DNA from 3 places in the Brevibacillus sp. MS2.2 genome. Region 1 is predicted to be linked to each of the others. Evidence: riboswitches for the same ligand, from Rfam matches in the RefSeq annotation. Region 1 holds a riboswitch; each other region holds the start of a gene.
The links. A riboswitch is a leader RNA that binds a small molecule or an ion and turns the genes downstream of it on or off. The one in region 1 is predicted to bind cyclic di-AMP.

Region 1 (5,891 bases):
CTCCACGTTTTCCAGCGAGTAGCGCCGCTTTTTGTTTCGCGAATGTTAGGGCTGACTCATCCTTTACCTGATAAGGATAGACAATACCTCCACGTCCCGTTACGATATCGACACACGTGCTGAAGGAAAGCACATCGATAATAACGATCATATCCGATGCAGCTCCGACATGTTCCACCCCTTCATATCCCCAATCAAATCGTGCCGTGTAATCTAGTTGTTTGCATACAGGTACTTCTCCCAAAATCTCCACCATCCTCTATCCAAAATAGTTACTCGTACCCTTACGTTCGCCGTTACAAAATAAGACAAGAAACAATATCGTATTATTGTCCCACTAGATTACACAAGAATGGAGTGAACATGGATGTCTGAAATCGAACACGACGACGATCAAGGTAATACAGAAAGAAGAAGTCACAGTCGCCCAAGAAGAAATACTGTGAGAACAACTGGTATTTTGCAAAACAACCTCGCCCGTGCTCTCACCGCTCACCTCGACCTGGTAAATCTGAACACAGAAGAGGTTGAAGTACGTGTGCAAGTATTGAACTGGGGTAACGCAGTTACGCAAACGAATCCAGTTAGCACCTTGCTTGACATCACGCAATTTATCCCTGCGAATACTCGCACTGCTTTTAATGCGCTGGTCCCCGCTTCTTTCCACTATGAAGTGCGCCTTACCGTAGCAGAAAACAATGAAAATGTCCTTCTCACCACTTATGGCCGTACTTCTATCGGCGGCGGTCAAGTTGTTGGTCTTTCAGTTCTTGACAGTCAATTCCAAACTGTCGAAATCGAAACTTGTATCTAATGATCTTGTAGGAAGAAAATGAGGAATTATGGTGGGAGGCCATAGTTCCTTTTTTAATCCATTCGCATGCAAGAAAAGGCGCTGGGGACGATTCCAACGCCTTTTTGGCTTCTACGACCAACGACCACGACAAAAAAAACTGCCCTCGAAAGGACAGCTTCTTTTAAAAGGAGACTTACAGTTTTACTACGTTCTCAGCTTGTGGGCCACGGTTGCCTTGAACGATGTTGAATTGAACTTTTTGACCTTCGTCCAAAGTTTTGAAACCGTCACCTTGGATTGCGCTGAAGTGTACGAATACATCGTCTCCGCCTTCTACTTGAATGAAACCGAAACCTTTTTCTGCGTTAAACCATTTTACTGTTCCGTTCGTTTGCATCTAAAAAAACCTCCAAAAATTCAATTTGAATATGCTAGTCATATTTACCGAAGCAAATAAAGCTCACATATCATGAAGAAATACCAAATCATGTGCTATGGTACGCCTTCATGATATGTGAATTTTACCTACTCAGCCAATATACGAATGTCATAGGACGGAACTGCAAAATTAAAAACTAAACCTTTTGAAAACCTAAAACAATGAAAGCCCTTCCTCTCTTCCATCCTTGCGGCTCCGATGACCGCGCCAGTGTGAATCGGGGATTCAAAAATGTTATCCATCAGCATACAAATACACCTCGATGAATGATTAGGTATCAATTTTTCAAGTAGCAACCTCATTCTACCATGGTTGTCCAATAAAAGCAACCGTTCACCCTTATACTGGGAAGGCGGTACTCTGTTACAATAGCATTGGGAGGGATTTATTTGCAAAATCATACTTTGACAACCATTCAATTATCTGAATTGCTTCAAAAGAAAGTGCCCGTCCTTTTATTGGATGTACGCGATGCCGAAAAATTTATTTCCGGCAGCCTCGTTCATGAAAACGCATCGACACGTAACGTCCCGTATCTTTTAATGAAAGAACAGGACAAACCGTTCGATGAAGAAACCGAGAAACTTGCGAAAAATGTACAGATTGTTACCCTATGTACAACAGGTAACAAAGCTCAAAAAGCGGCCGCTCTTCTTCGTGAGCATGGTTTTCAAGCAAATGCATTGGAAGGCGGCTTAACCGCATGGAAGGAACAATCAAACGAAGCGAAATGAGCCTAATTTATCAACGATTCTAGCTATTTGCCATATATTACTCCTTTATTTCGATTGGGATTGTCTGATATTGTTGTTCATGCCAAACGAAATAAGCCGAGACTTCCTCTTGAAAAGGAAGTGCGGGGGACTTTTTTGTGGATGAGATACTCCACATTGGGGTGAATCGCCGAACTGGCGTAGGGTTGTTTCCTCAATCCGAATCCGACAACTAACCTCGTAGGCCAAAAAAAGGAGAGATTTGTTTTATGAAACGTTTTGGTTCTGTTACAATCGCGATGACTCTTGGTCTGGGCTTGGCTTTGACAGGGTTTGCTTCTTCTGCTTCCGCAGCATCTAACTGCCCATTGAAGAACGGACAATTCCAATTCAATGCGGGTCAAAATATGGGACAATTCCAACAAGCACCAAATGCACAACAGTTCTTTAACTTTTTCCAAAAGCAAGGCTTTGTTCCTGGCCAACCACAAGCAGTACAGCCAATGCAACCTGTTAAGCAAGGACAAGCTACCCCTGTACAACCATGCCCAATTCAACCAGGATCTTTTCAACCAGCACCCGTACAACAAGCTCCAGTTCAACCAGCACCAGCACAACCTAGCAAGAATGTCACTCAGCCTTCCGCTCCAGTAAATCAGGCTGAAGATGCAAAAACGGGTGATTTTGCGAAACAAGTCCTGGATTTGGTGAACCAAGAGCGTGCAAAAGCAGGTCTCAAGCCTGTTGAAATGGACGCAGCACTGTCCAAAGTAGCGTTGGCAAAAGCACAAGATATGTCTGCTAACAACTATTTTGACCACAACAGCCCAACGTACGGTTCCCCATTTGACATGATGAAGCAGTATGGCATTCAGTACTCGACTGCAGGTGAGAATATCGCCATGGGTCAACAGAGTCCACAAGAAGTTATGCAACAATGGATGAACAGTGAAGGCCACCGCCAAAACATTATGAACCCTGCGTTCACAAAAATCGGTGTAGGCTTCATAAATGGTTACTGGGTACAAGAATTTATCGGATAGAACGCTTTGCACGAAACGAAAAGCCGGTGTCTCTTAAACGAGACCCGGCTTTTTCGTGTAGGCATTATTCCTGCTGTGCTTCGGATGCCTGCTTTTTGGGGGTACAACAGCAGCTATCCTGCTCATTTACCAAAGCGACGTCCTTTTGATACATTTTTTGCTTGGTTGGGTAAGCAGATACTTGCTGCAGCTCGGCATTGACATCAGACGATTGGTTCATCCGTATAGCCCCCTTGCCGTTTTTTGTGGTGCATCCCTAGTATGCTCGCGGTTGTAAACGGCTCATTCCTAAGGAACATTGGAAGCACATGCAAATGAGCCTATCTGCTAATAATATGTTCAAGGTCTTTTAAGGCAGCCGCTGCTGCCGCTACAGGATCTGATTTTCCTCCAACGACTAATAAATCCCCCATGACATCTGTTTCAACCCGTATCGCTTTGGTCGTACCTGATACAGAAGCAAATGGATGAGTATAATCCACTGCACACAGCTCCACTGCTACAGAATGCGTGCCATTCGCTTCCTTTTGGATGCTTCCGATCAGCTTGGGAATCTTCGTATGCTTTTTCCACGTCTCCATTTGTAACGAGGTTATTTCGCGAATACTTGCGCGTGTGATATCGGTCAGATTTACTTGCATGCCAAAAGCAGCGTTTGCCAAGATCGTGAGCTTCGAAGCAGTATCCCAACCATCGATATCGTACGAAGGGTCCGGTTCGGCAATCCCCATCTTCTGAGCGAGCTCGACTGCTTCCGCACAACTGAGCCCCTCTTCCATCATTTTTGTAAGCACGAAGTTCGTCGTTCCCGTAAAAATGCCTTCGACTCGTTTTATTTCACAACCTGCCAAGTTATACTGCAATAGATCGATTGTCGGTAGAGCTGCTGCTGTTGCTCCACTCACTTTCAACGCGACGCCATGTTTTTTGGCTAGAGCGGCTAATCCAGCATAATCGACAACGAGCGCACCTTTTGAAATCGCGATTGCATGTATAGCATTTTCTAATGCATGACGAATATAAGTAAGACCGGGTCCTCCCTCTTTTTCAGATGGACCTGCCTCGATGAGCACGTCTGCTTGAGCTGACTTGATAAATTCCAGTGCGTTCCAAGATGGGTTCCTTGTTTGTTTTGTATGAGCATAGTCTTCCCTTTTTTCTGAATCGATTCCGTTCTCATCGTAGAGACCGGAAGCTGAACGAACGACTCCCACGAGTCTGACATCCGCTTGATAAAGCTCGCGGTATCGCTCCCGTCGCTGCTCGAGCAATCTGGCTACCTGACGTCCTACTGTTCCAAAGCCTGTTAACATAATATTCCAACGTTTCATGAGTCAATCTCCTTGTTGTCTATTCCGATTATTTCCGCCATTTTTTCTGCTTTTCGCCTGTAGCCGGTGCAAATCCCTGCCATTCAGTTTCTTTCCTGTTTTTGCTGAGTAGAGCTCTTCCGTATGATCAATAAACAAAATTCCTTCTAAATGGTCCATCTCGTGCTGAATACACCGAGCAAGGAAATCTTCCGCTTCGATTGTCCTTTTTTCTCCTTGGCGGTTCAACGTCTGAACTTTGACATAATTGGCCCGATGAACGATCCCAAAAACACCCGGTATCGAAAGACAAGCTTCTTGCCCTATCTGCTTACCTGATTTTTCCATTAACACCGGATTAATCAGTTCAATCAAACCACTACCGCAATCCATCACAACTAATCGCTTCGGAATGCCAATCTGGATCGCGGATAAACCTGCTCGACCCTTCGCAGCGTAAATCGTTTGGGCCATATCATCCAAAATCTTTTCATCCTGTGGAGTAATGGATGGTACTCTTTTTGAAGTTTCACGCAAGATAGGGTCTCCCAGGCGAACGATCCTGCGTTCAGCCATTTCCTTCTCCCTCCCGCATTACTCAGTTTTCGATTTCAAGGTAGCAAATCATGTCCTCACTGTCAAAAGGAACCTTGCAAAATCTGAAATATCCCGCTGGCCAAGGGTGACAAATGCATGTAGATACGCTATCTTTATTGGTAAAGATAGATGTTTGTATATGAAAAGGGAGGCTACCATGCATTCATTAGCATCAACGCTGAACGAAACCATCCAACGCGAAAACCCACACGTATATGAAATGCTGTCCAATATCGCCAAGCTGATTTATTTCCCGAAAGAGGGGATTCTCAGCCAGTCGGCAGAAGCGAAAGCAAAAGCGAAAAAGTACAACGCAACCATCGGGATTGCACTGGAAAACGGTCAACCGATGCACCTTAAGGTCATCCAGGATAATCTGTCTGCTTACCAGCCAAAAGACATTTACGAATATGCTCCCCCAGCAGGAAAACCTGAGCTGCGTGCAGCATGGCGTAAAAAAATGATCGAGGAACAGCCTTCACTGGCTAACCGTACGTTTAGTAACCCAATCGTTACAAACGCATTGACGCATGGACTGAGTATCGTATCTGACTTGTTCGCTGACAGCGGCGACAGTGTCATCATCCCAGACAAAAACTGGGAAAACTACGAGCTTACCTTTTCGATCCGCCGTGGTGCGGAAATGGTCTACTATCCATTGTATAACGACGAGATGAAATTTAATGCTGCTGCTTTGCGTGATGCCATTCTCGCTCAAAAAGACAAAGGCAAAGCCATCGTCGTACTCAACTTCCCTAATAACCCAACTGGCTATACACCAGGTCCAGAGGAAGGAAAGCAAATCGTTGCTGCACTTAAAGAAGGTGCTGAGGCTGGGATCAACATTGTCGCAGTGACAGATGACGCGTACTTCGGCTTGTTCTTCGAGGATTCGATGCACGAATCTCTCTTCGCTAGTCTATGCGACGTTCACCCACGTATTCTGCCTGTAAAGGTAGATGGAGCTACCAAAGAGGATTACGTATGGGGCTT
Region 2 (5,891 bases), on a different contig from region 1:
CTGATCGTTTTCACTTTGACCATTACGACAGGTATAGATGAATGCAGGCGGAATGTTCAACAGGGTAAAGTCGATCTTGACCCGGGGAAAACGATCCTGCAACTCAGCTTGGAGTTGTAGCGAATATTGGAATGTAATAAATAGGCCCCCTGGCTTCAGTACAGATTGAACTTCGTCCAGAATTGCTGCCCGCAGCTCTTGTGGAAAATTGGCGAATGGCAGACCTGAGATAATGACATCTGCACCTGCAAGGTTCTGCTCCTCCAAGTAAGACCTAAGTTTAGTCGCTTCCTCCCTGACAGGAAGATCGGGAAAACGTGATTGAAGCATAGAGCGAAAATGGGAATCTCGTTCCACAAGCACGTACTGTGTGCCGGGACGCAAGCGCTGATAGATCGTTTGGGTAAATGCCCCTGTACCAGGTCCCAGCTCCAGGATCACATCGGTTGAAGCCCAATCGACGCTTTTCAACATTTGCTCACATAAAAAACGAGAGCTAGGGATTATACTACCGACGCGTCCAGGCTCAGCGATAAACCGTCGCAAAAAGACCAAGAAGTCCTGCAAGAATCGTACCTCCTAGGGGAAAAGCAGCCTGATATACACAGGCTGCCGAATTGACACAATCTATTCTACACCCAGTCCCCCAGTTCCTGTCGAATTAGGATTGTACTGGTTTAGCTACCGGTGTTTTCACTTCATTGATGGATGCTTTGATGCTGGCAAGTTCTGCATCGAGATCATCCTTTTCCAGGTCAGACAAAGCGTTCTCCCAAGCGCGGTTCGTTTGGCGCCATTGTCCACTCATTTGCGCTTCTGCTTCCATGCGCATGACTTTCTCTTCCATGCGGGCGAAGCCACGGCCTGCGGACTGATTGCCGATACCGACAACTGCTTGATTCACTTGCTTTTGTGTACGAGCTACTTGTGCACGTGCCATCAGTGTGAACCTTTTCGCACGCATTTTATAGAACTCTTCCTTCAGCTCAGCCAGCTTCTCGCGCATTTGCGTAGCTGCCTCGGATGCTGACAGGTAGAGAGCTTCATATTCCGCTGCACGGCCTTCGTACTGCTTCTTGTCAGCGAGTGCTCGACGAGCCAACTCATCTTCTCCCTCAGTCAAGGCGAGCTTGACTTGACGATCGCGTTTTTCGATCAGAGCATTGGCTTCGTCCAATTGCTGGCGGAATTTCTTTTCCAGTGCAACCTGACGGGCAACCGCTACTTCAACTTGTCCGATTTCTACTTCCATGTCACGCATATATTGATTCAGCATTACTACCGGATCTTCCATTGAATCCAATGCATCATTTACCGAAGCTACTGTCAGGTCACGCAAACGTTTAAAGATACTCATTATTTTTTCCTCCTCATCATATCACATCATATTGTTCATCCAAAAGACTCTTGCGACACAGTGTTATTGCGGTTACCAAAACGGTTATGACCGTTTGGTTACGTTTTTCTCCCAAGCGTCTAGCGTATCTTCCTTTAATACTTTTTGGGCCCATTCACGCTCCCAAGCAGGTGGAGCTTGTTTAGGTTCTTGGCTGGGACGCAGTAAGCGATATCCCAGATAAATCACCCCAATGGCCAGAAGTGCGTGAAATAGTAGGTCAAGCTTGCCAATCAACATCAGGAACCCGAATAGGAAGACCAGGATTCCCCAAAAGCGTGAACCGGTTTGTCCCATAATCTTTTTGGCACCGTATATCATGATCACACCGGGAATGATGAACCCGAGCAAGTCTCCGATATCGATACCCACCAGATCTAGTAGAACCAACCCACCGACTAGCAGCAGAACCAGCCCGAGTAGAACTTTGCCAGACCGTTCGCTCATTACTCGCTTACCTCCATTCGTTTTGCATGTGGTGCTTGTGGAACGTTATGCCCTTATTGTAGCCCTCGGTATAGGCTTCCCATAACGGGCGTGCGGTTGGTTTTTCCCTCCGTCCTTGGACGGAGACAATTTCCTGCCCTAATCGGACGAGCTGTCCCACAAGGCAGAACCAGCCCGCGTCGAACGGCGGCTTGCACTGTCGAACGAAAACGTTACAGCATTTGACGGTATTTTTGTGACGAATATGTGAACGAACAGATAAAAAGAAGGAAAAAAAGGACTCGCGTAGAATCTTCGTAAGAGTGCGTGTAAAAAAACATCGAAAAATAGCCGAATTCCGCTTGGCGGAAACGGGGGAACCACGTTTTTGGGGTGAATGGTTGCTACTCCTAGCAGCCTAGGGCGTCCTTTCGACCGAACCCTTCAGCTAACCTCGTAGGCTCACGAAGGGAGCAGTTTCTTTTGCGCAAGGTGGTTTTATCTTTATTTATGGCTGGATTGCTTGCTATGGGGGCAGGCGCTGCACAGGCTGCTGAGGAGAATTCTCTCAGTGAAGTAGTCAGCGACTTGTACGGTACCCCTTACAAATCTTCCGGCTCGTCCAAAAAGGGCTTTGACTGCTCCGGTTTCACGCGCTACGTATTTGATGCGTTAGGTGTAGACCTGCCTCACAATTCTGCTTCCCAGTACGAATTAGGTACAGAGGTAGCCAGAAAAGATTTGCAGCCAGGCGATCTCGTGTTCTTCAATACGAACGGTCGCAGCATTTCTCACGTGGGTATCTACATTGGAGACGGCACATTCGTGCACTCGGAATCTGGTCGTGGAGTCGTCAACACCAAGTTGAACGATCCATACTACTGGAGCAAGCGGTATGTAGGCGCCAAGCGTCTCAGCGTTCCTGTTCTAGCGAAAGCAGAAACTCCGAAAAAGGAAAAAGCGGTGCAAGCTGCATCGTTGCCGGAAAAACCAGCTCAAAAATAGTCGTTCGGCAAAATAATAAAAGCCAGGGACACTCCGTCTCTGGCTTTTTCTGACGAAATTTAGTACCTGGTCTAAAGATGTACCCCCATATATTCGAACAACTTAATAACTTACGGGGTTTCTTCCCCTGATCAGGTCAAAGCATGTTATGATAGACAAGACCCATTCTTTGAATGGTATTCCTTATTAATAGAAGTAACTGGGGGTTGTTCCGGTGAAAGATCACATTTTAATTGTCGATGACAATCTGGAGATTATTGAACTGCTAGAAGACATTTTGGAGAACGAGGGCTTCACCGTTTCCTCCGCAGAGAGCGGAGAAGATGCACTCTCCCTGCTCAGCCAAGGAGACCGACCCAACCTGATCCTTTTGGATATTATGATGCCCAACATGAGTGGCTACGAGCTCTGTTCTCAAATTCGCCGTGAGTGGGATTTGCCTATACTGTTTCTCAGTGCAAAAGGAAAAGCGGTAGATAAGGTAGTTGGCTTCGAAATCGGTGCAGACGATTACATCACGAAGCCCTTTGATACAGAAGAGCTGCTCGCTCGCATTCGTGCTCACCTGCGCCGCTATGAGCGCATTCGCAAGCATACGGAAGAGCAGCCTGAGAAGGAAACGGCCTCTTCTCCGATTACCGTTTTGAAATTCAAGGACCTAGAAATTCATAAAGAAACGTATTCCGTTTATGTATGTAATCAAAAGATTGAGCTCTCGACAAAAGAATTTCAACTGCTCACATTCCTCGCAGAAAATGCCGGCATCGTCTTTACAAGAGAGCAAATCTATGACCGTGTCTGGGGATATGGTTATGGCTCGCTCAATACAGTGACCGTCCATATCAAAAACCTCCGTGAAAAGTTGGAAACAGAGCGTCAGTTCATTAAAACACAATGGGGGACAGGCTACGTATTTATCGGGGAGAAGCTTTAAATGAGCTTACGCAATAAAATTTTTCTCTCCTTCATTGCCTTGATCACACTCAACATCTTGTTGTTTAAATTTGTTTTTCAAGACATTATTGTCGCTCAACTCAAAAATGATCGGCATAATCAGTACCAGGCTGAGAAGGAAGCCGCTGAGAAGGTCATGCTCAATCAATTGCTTCTCGTCAGTAATTTCAAGGACCCCATCGAGCGTTTGGAGCTTGAAAAGCAGTTGCCAGACGACGTGATGTACCGCATGCTCGTGAAGGATGCCAATGGGAACACCATCTACAGCAAAACATCACGCGCCTATAATTTGAAAATGCCTTCTCCCTCCGCATCAAACCGTGGCGATTCTGCCAAGCAAAGTGACCTCAAAGTGGTCGCTGAGTACCATTTTCAGCAGGAGCCACCGCGTACAGGGGAGATCGTTGTTTATTTCTACACAGATGATTACGACATGATGGCTACGACAGGGGTTTCCATGATGCTTTGGTTTATTTATGGAAGCATTAGTCTGGTAGGATTGGTTCTGCTCGCATTGTTCGTTCGCTGGATACTACGGCCCGTGAACGAATTATCGCGCGTCACCCAAGAAATCCAGGAAGGGAAACGGTTAGTGACATTTACGTATCGCTCGCATGATGAGTTTGGACAACTCTTTCGATATTTTGGGGATATGGTTGATGAGCTTCGCTTAGCGGAAGAAAGACAGGCCGAAATGATTGCTTCGATCGCCCACGACTTCCGCACACCACTCACCACGATTAAAGGATATGCGTCATATATCGGCTCCGGTCGTGTGACGGATATGACCAAAATACAGAAACAGATGAGTAAAATCGAGCTAAAAACGACGGACTTGGAAAAACTGCTGGATGAGTTGCAGGACTTCACCGCCCAAAGCTCCGAAGTCCGACTTAACATTAACCGCATTCATGTCAAAAGCTTCTTGAGAGGAATCATTGAGGACTATTTGCCAAGAATCAAAGAAGCAGGCCTCACCTTTCACTGGAAGCTGCGTATTTCCAATGAACTACACATCGAAGCGGATGAGACCAAGCTGCGTCGTGTCATGGAAAACTTGTTGAACAACGCCATTCACTACAATAAACCGGATGGCTCCATTTACCTTACTTGTGATCAACGAGAAGGGCATGTCCTTTTTACTGTGATCGACAAGGGAGAAGGAATCGCCTCTGAAGACTTGCCGAAGATTTTCACCAAGTTTTATCGGGCGGAAAAATCACGCAATCGCAACAGTGGCGGTACAGGCTTAGGCTTAACAATTTGCAAGAGCATCGTCCGGCTTCACGGCGGAGATTTGATGGTAAACAGTGAATTGGGAATGGGAAGCAGTTTCTCCTTCACCATCCCCTTCTTCCACGGGTAGCTTTCACAAGCTACCCTTACTTTATATAGATTTATTCCTAGTTAATTATTTCTTTATATTTTACTTGTAAAATAATTTTTGTAAGCATGTTGCTTTCAGTGATAAATAACCCCCAGTTCGGTATCTGACACAATCGGCGAAACCGTAGTGATAAGATGCCTCTTTTTTTGCCTTCTATTTCCATTTTTTTCTATCTTTTCTCCAAACGCATCGGCAGTCCGTTCTTGGGACGCAAGGTGACCAACGGCTCGGGCTCTACTGCCTGATTCGGTTCAGCCAGTCGTAGTCGATATCGCTGTGCGATCGTCGCCAATAGCAAAGCTGCCTCCATCAAAGCAAAGTTGTTTCCGATACAAACACGCGGCCCACCGCCAAAGGGAAAATACGCATAAGCAGGGTTTCGTTTTAAGAGGTCACTGTCAAAACGCTCTGGAATGAATTGTTCAGCCTGCTCATAATAGCGTGGGTTACGATGCATGACATATTGGCTCATCATCAGCGTATCGCCAGGCTTGTACGTGTGACCGCCTATCTCAACCTCTTCTACCACTTCCCGGTTAATCGTCCAGGCCGCAGGATAGAGCCTCAGCGTTTCCTGTACAATGAGATTCGTATACTTCAACTGGGGAAGATCCTCGACTGTCGGCAGCTTTTCACATAGCACCGTCGACAGCTCGTCATGCAGCTTTTTCTCCACCTCGGGATGAGTAGCCAGCAAATAGAAAATCCACGACATGGTATTCG
Region 3 (5,891 bases), on a different contig from region 1:
GTTTGAGATGAAAGCAAAGGGACGCTCTTCGGAAGCGATCCGCAAGCTGATGGGCTTGCAAGCAAAAACAGCAGTAGTCGTACGGGATGGCGTCGAAATGACTATTCCTGTAGAAGAAGTGAGACTGGGCGACGTCGTTCACGTGAAGCCGGGCGACAAAGTACCTGTCGATGGCATCGTCATGGAAGGACAGTCCGCAGTTGATGAATCAATGCTGACTGGTGAAAGTATTCCAGTGGATAAAGCCGCAGGCGATACCGTCATCGGCGCCACCTTGAACAAAAACGGCTTCTTGAAGGTTCAAGCAACCAAAGTCGGAAAAGAAACGGCTCTGGCGCAAATCATTAAAGTAGTGGAAGAAGCACAAGGAACAAAAGCACCGATTCAGCGCGTAGCTGACAGCATCTCCGGGATTTTTGTCCCAATCGTAGTAGGGATTGCTATTCTTACCTTCTTGATTTGGTACTTCTTCGTTATACCTGGCAACTTCGGTGAGGCTTTGGAAAAAGCAATTGCTGTACTCGTAATCGCTTGCCCATGCGCTCTCGGTTTGGCAACGCCGACTTCGATCATGGCGGGCTCTGGACGCGCAGCTGAGTTGGGCATCCTGTTCAAAGGCGGGGAGCATCTGGAGACGGCTCACCATCTGGATACGATCGTCCTCGATAAAACAGGGACTGTAACCAAAGGCGAGCCAGAACTGACAGACGTCATCAACATTGATATCGAAGAGCAAGAGCTGCTCTCTTTGGTAGGTGCCGCTGAGAAAAATTCCGAGCACCCGTTGGCTCAAGCCATCGTTCGCGGTATTGCGGATAAAGGAATCACCCTGTCCGATACAGGTTCATTTGAAGCCATTCCTGGTTTCGGTATCCGGGCAACCGTCGCTGGTAAAGAAGTACTCGTCGGTACGCGCCGTTTGCTGGAAAAACACCAAATTTCGTACCAAGCAGTGTCTGATACCATGCTGGCACTGGAGCGCTCCGGTAAAACGGCGATGCTCGCAGTCGTCGAAGGCAAGCTCGCTGGCTTGATTGCCGTAGCGGATACGATCAAACCAACCTCCAAGCAAGCTGTTCAGCGCATGAAAGCAATGGGATTGACTGTGATCATGATGACCGGTGACAACCGTCAAACAGCCGAGGCCATTGCCCGTGAAGCAGGAATCGATCACGTCATCGCAGAAGTCCTGCCTGAAGGCAAAGCCGCAGAAGTGAAAAAACTGCAAGAACAAGGCAAAAAAGTCGCGATGGTCGGCGATGGTATCAACGATGCGCCTGCACTCGCTACCGCTGACGTCGGGATGGCAATCGGTACAGGTACAGATGTGGCTATGGAAGCAGCAGATATTACCCTGATGCGCGGCGAACTGACCAGTGTCGCAGACGCCATTGAGATGAGCAAACTCACCATCCGCAACATCAAGCAAAACCTGTTCTGGGCATTGGCCTACAACACTTTGGGCATCCCGATTGCCGCAATCGGCTTCCTCGCTCCGTGGCTTGCCGGTGCCGCAATGGCCTTCAGCTCGGTCTCCGTTGTACTCAACGCACTGAGACTGCAACGAGTAAAGCTGTAACAACAGTAACAAGCGGCTTTGTCCGCCTTACCTATATAACATAAAATGTAAGGAGAGATTGATCATGACAAATATCACATTGAACGTAGAAGGTATGTCTTGCAACAAATGCGTAGCGCGCATCGAGAACACATTGAAAGAACTGGGTGCAGAAGGCAAAGTAAACCTGGCTGAAAAAAAGGTTGAGGTTTCCTACAACGAGGGTAACTTGACTCTCGATGCAGTAAAAGAAGCAATCGAAGACCAAGGCTACGACGTCGTTTAAGCATCGTGTCTTTGAAAAGCAAAGCTCCTGCCTGATTCATTGAGGCAGGGGCTTTTTGGTGTTGAGATAAAAGTGGCTGTAGTGGAGGGGAAGAAGCCCCATTTCCAGTCTACGCTTCGGCCTACGCCCCGCAAGGGGTTAGACTGTCCGCTCCGAAATGAATGTCGGGAGCGCTTCAAAACTGAAAACGTTACAACGTTTTTGTATGTGATAAAAGCTGAAAACCCCCGCCATTCATTTCTCCGCTAGGTAGGGCTCCAGAGGCGCTAGGACTGGAAATGTTCTTCTTCCCAAGCAGCTTTTTACTACCTTTTGAAAGCAGCATTCAAGCTGTCTTTTAAAAAGCATGTAGAACCCCAACAGCTCGTAGAGGAAACAGGAGAAATAAGCGAAGATCTTTGGACACACCTACCGAGGCGCAGTGAAAAAAAGAGAAACTGCCTTTAGCGTCCACCTCTGAGCCACATCCTGATGGACTACTTTGGACGCGGTTTCGCTTTTTTTCACGGAGCCGGGCACCCTATGCTCCCGCGCAGGGGTTCCAAGAAGCTGAGCGTTTTCTCCTGTTTCCTCCCACCACAACAGCGAGAATAACGCACTAATACCTTGATTCAATGAGCAACCGAGAGCTAATCCAATCCGACTCATAAAGAAAGACAAAGTCTGGTTAAAACTGTGCTAAACAAACGTTCACAATAACTGGAAGCGAGCGTATAATCAAATCACAATCAAGCTACAAAACACATACGGCCTAGTTCCGAGATTCTCGGAAGCGGGGGAACCAATCTTTTGGGGTTAATCCTGAGTGATCAGGAGGGATGAGAAAATGTCTTCTCTGCCATCCTACCCGTCAGCTAACCTCGTCGGCCAAAGCAGGGAAGGTCATGGATGGATAAAGTCTAGGCATTTAATGCGCAACAAGGGAATTCCTTGCGGGCGTGTGATAGGCCGATGCAGGCTTTTTCTTTGGGACCTTTGTTCTGGAGAAAAAGGATGGATCGGCCTATTTTTTATGGAAATACCGATGAGCAGCTTACGCGATACAGACGTGAAGGAAAGGGTGTGGATCGCTGGGAGGCAGTTGGTACGACATAAACCGCTGACAATCGAAATCAGGAAGACAGAGTACAGGGAGTCCTGAAAATGGATGCCAGGTATTACGTAAGCCTGCGGATTTTCAACACGAGTAAAAATCAAGCGTGCCTTGGTTTTGCTGGAGTGTGGAAACTTCGCGGGCTTTTTTCATTTACAAAAAACGAAGGATGGGGATACCATGCCCAAAATGAAAGTCCATCAACTGACAAAAGTGTTCGGCAAGCAGCCCGAGCTGGCCTTGAAGCTGCTGGCGGAAGGACGTACGAAAGAACAAATTTACAAGCAAACGGGCCAGTCTATCGGGGTAAATCAGGTCAGCTTTGAAGTCGAGGAAGGTGAAATCTTCGTCATCATGGGCCTGTCCGGCAGCGGCAAATCAACCTTAATCCGACTGTGCAATCGACTGATTGACCCAACAAGCGGAAGCATCGAGATCGATGGGGAAGAGATCGTGGACATGAAGGCGACAGATTTGCGCGAGGTGCGGAGGAAGAAGCTCGGAATGGTTTTTCAAAATTTCGCCCTGTTTCCGCAGAGGACGGTACGAGAAAACGTCGAGTTTGGATTAGAGATTCAACAAGTACCACTAGGGCTCCGGCAAGAAAAAGCACGGGAAGCACTCGCGCTCGTTGAATTAACCGAGTGGGAAAATGCGTACCCGAATCAATTGAGTGGAGGGATGCGCCAGCGGGTCGGATTGGCACGGGCGTTGGCTAATCATCCCGATATTCTCTTGATGGACGAAGCGTTCAGTGCACTAGACCCGCTCATTCGAAAAGATATGCAGGATGAGCTGCTGGAGCTTCAGATGACGATGAAAAAGACGATCCTGTTCATTACACACGACTTGCACGAGGCGTTGCGGCTGGGCGATCGGATTGCCTTTATGAAAGACGGACAGATCATTCAGATCGGCCGCCCGGAAGAAATCATGGCAGACCCAGCGGATGAATTCGTGCGGAAGTTCGTGGAGGATGCGGACCTGTCCAGGGTGCTCATTGCTGAAAATGTGATGAAACGGGCAGAAGCAATCACCCCTGACAAAGGGGCGCGAGTGGCGCTGCAACTCATGATGGATAACGGCGTTTCCAGCTTGTACGTCGTGGACAAAAAGCGCACACTGCTCGGCTTGATTACGGCGTATGACGTATCACTTGCGATTGGTACGGGAGATTCGCTGGAGACGATTATGAAAACCGACCTCCCTACCGTTTCACCTGACGCACGTCTGCACAGTTTGTTCCCGATGATGGCAGACCTTCACGTCCCGATTGCTGTAGTGGGCGAGCAGCAGCGTTTGTTGGGTGTCATCGTAAAAGGAGCGGTACTAGGCGGGCTGGTAGGCAAAGTCAATGTTCAAGAGCACCAGAGAGCAGAGGTGATGAGTGATGGACGCCGTACCTAAGCTGCCGATTGGCGAATGGATGGAAGGGTTTGTGGAGGTGCTGGGCCAGTACAAAGGGGTATTGTTTGATCCAGTGTCTATCGTCATTTCCACGATGGTGACTTACTGTTCCACGGTTTTGGCAGAGATACCCTCGCTGATTCTCATCTTGCTGCTAGGGGCCGCTGCGTGGGTTTTTGCAGGGAGAGCGTCCATGGTCTTTACTGTTATCGGACTTTCTCTCATCCACAACTTGGGGTACTGGGATGAAACGATCGAGACATTGGGACTCGTCCTCACTGCCACCATGATTTCGATCGCCATCGGGATTCCGGTGGGCATTCTTTGCGCGAGACATGATACGTTTCGCAAACTGGTCACGCCAGTACTGGATCTGATGCAGACGATGCCAGCGTTCGTTTATTTGATTCCTGCGATCTTTTTCTTCGGCTTGGGCGAGGTGCCGGGAGTTATTGCCTCCGTTATTTTTGCTTTGCCGCCAATCGTGCGTCTCACGAACTTAGGCATACGTCAGGTCCCAGCGGAAATGGAGGAAGCAGCGGACGCCTTTGGTGCAACTGGCTGGCAAAAGCTCGTAAAAGTACAACTGCCTTATGCGAAATCGACAATCTTGGCGGGAGTCAATCAGTGCATCATGCTCGCCCTGTCGATGGTGGTCATAGCGGCTATGATCGGGGCGAAAGGTTTGGGCGCAGACGTATATCGCGCGGTATCACAAGTGGATATAGGAAGAGGATTCGAGGCGGGGCTATCCATCGTGATCATCGCTATCATCTTGGATCGGCTTACTCAACATGCGGGAAAAAAGGAGAGAAATACATGATGAACAAAATGGTTCCAGCTTTACTGGTAGTGATGATGGGAGCGACAGCTTGGCTCGCAGGCTGCTCCAGCCAAAACACAAACACAGCAATACCGACAGCAACGGTGATCGGTCCGATTCCTTCTGAGACATCGGACAACGCGCTAGGAGAAAAGCTCGACTACAAAATCATCGGAATCGACGCAGGAGCAGGCTCGATGGTGAAGACAGAGGAAGTCATGAATCTGTATGGCTTGGATAAATGGCAGCTTGTTGAAGGCTCAGACGCAGCGATGACAGCAGCTTTGATCAAGGCATACGAAGCGAAGGAACCGATTATCATTACGGGCTGGACGCCGCATTGGATATTTAAAAAGATGGATTTGAAATACTTGGCGGACCCAAAGAACGGCTTTGGCGGAGCGGAACAAATCCATACCATCGTGCGCAAAGGGCTGAAAGAGGATCAGCCTGCTGCCTATCAATTCTTGGATAAGTTCTGGTGGGAGCCAGCCGATATGGAGTCAGTCATGGTCCAAATGATGGACGGAAAAGATCCGGAAGTAGCTGCTGCGGAATGGGTAAAAAACAACGAAGCCAAAGTAGGGAAATGGGTGGAGGGTATTAAACCTGTCCAAAAAGAGAAACTAACTCTCGCTTATGTAGCATGGGATTCTGAGATTGCCAGCACGCATGTCGTAGAGCATGTGCTGGAGAAGAAGCTGGGGTATGAAGTCGACTTGAG

Region 2: it holds a riboswitch for cyclic di-AMP, as region 1 does, so the genes downstream of both, HP568_RS24270 (C40 family peptidase) here and HP568_RS19765 (CAP domain-containing protein) in region 1, are expected to answer to the same signal.
Region 3: it holds a riboswitch for cyclic di-AMP, as region 1 does, so the genes downstream of both, HP568_RS12365 (quaternary amine ABC transporter ATP-binding protein) here and HP568_RS19765 (CAP domain-containing protein) in region 1, are expected to answer to the same signal.

Annotation. Positions count from the first base shown of each region.
Region 1 is NZ_JABSUZ010000023.1:61,898-67,788, reverse strand. Features, by position in the region: gene HP568_RS19785 (2-phosphosulfolactate phosphatase) at 1-256, opposite strand, end outside; gene HP568_RS19780 (hypothetical protein) at 443-814, shown strand; gene HP568_RS19775 (cold-shock protein) at 990-1,193, opposite strand; gene HP568_RS19770 (rhodanese-like domain-containing protein) at 1,625-1,969, shown strand; cyclic di-AMP (ydaO/yuaA leader) riboswitch at 2,054-2,210, shown strand; gene HP568_RS19765 (CAP domain-containing protein) at 2,218-2,991, shown strand; gene HP568_RS19760 (hypothetical protein) at 3,056-3,211, opposite strand; gene HP568_RS19755 (homoserine dehydrogenase) at 3,312-4,322, opposite strand; gene def (peptide deformylase) at 4,326-4,877, opposite strand; gene HP568_RS19745 (aminotransferase class I/II-fold pyridoxal phosphate-dependent enzyme) at 5,056-5,891, shown strand, end outside.
Region 2 is NZ_JABSUZ010000035.1:49,750-55,640, forward strand. Features, by position in the region: gene HP568_RS24255 (class I SAM-dependent methyltransferase) at 1-567, opposite strand, end outside; gene HP568_RS24260 (PspA/IM30 family protein) at 662-1,357, opposite strand; gene HP568_RS24265 (LiaF transmembrane domain-containing protein) at 1,442-1,843, opposite strand; cyclic di-AMP (ydaO/yuaA leader) riboswitch at 2,162-2,301, shown strand; gene HP568_RS24270 (C40 family peptidase) at 2,306-2,827, shown strand; gene HP568_RS24275 (response regulator transcription factor) at 3,042-3,761, shown strand; gene HP568_RS24280 (sensor histidine kinase) at 3,762-5,147, shown strand; gene HP568_RS24285 (cytochrome P450) at 5,338-5,891, opposite strand, start outside.
Region 3 is NZ_JABSUZ010000011.1:21,649-27,539, forward strand. Features, by position in the region: gene HP568_RS12350 (heavy metal translocating P-type ATPase) at 1-1,579, shown strand, start outside; gene HP568_RS12355 (copper ion binding protein) at 1,644-1,844, shown strand; cyclic di-AMP (ydaO/yuaA leader) riboswitch at 2,583-2,729, shown strand; gene HP568_RS12365 (quaternary amine ABC transporter ATP-binding protein) at 3,118-4,344, shown strand; gene HP568_RS12370 (ABC transporter permease) at 4,328-5,167, shown strand; gene HP568_RS12375 (glycine betaine ABC transporter substrate-binding protein) at 5,164-5,891, shown strand, end outside.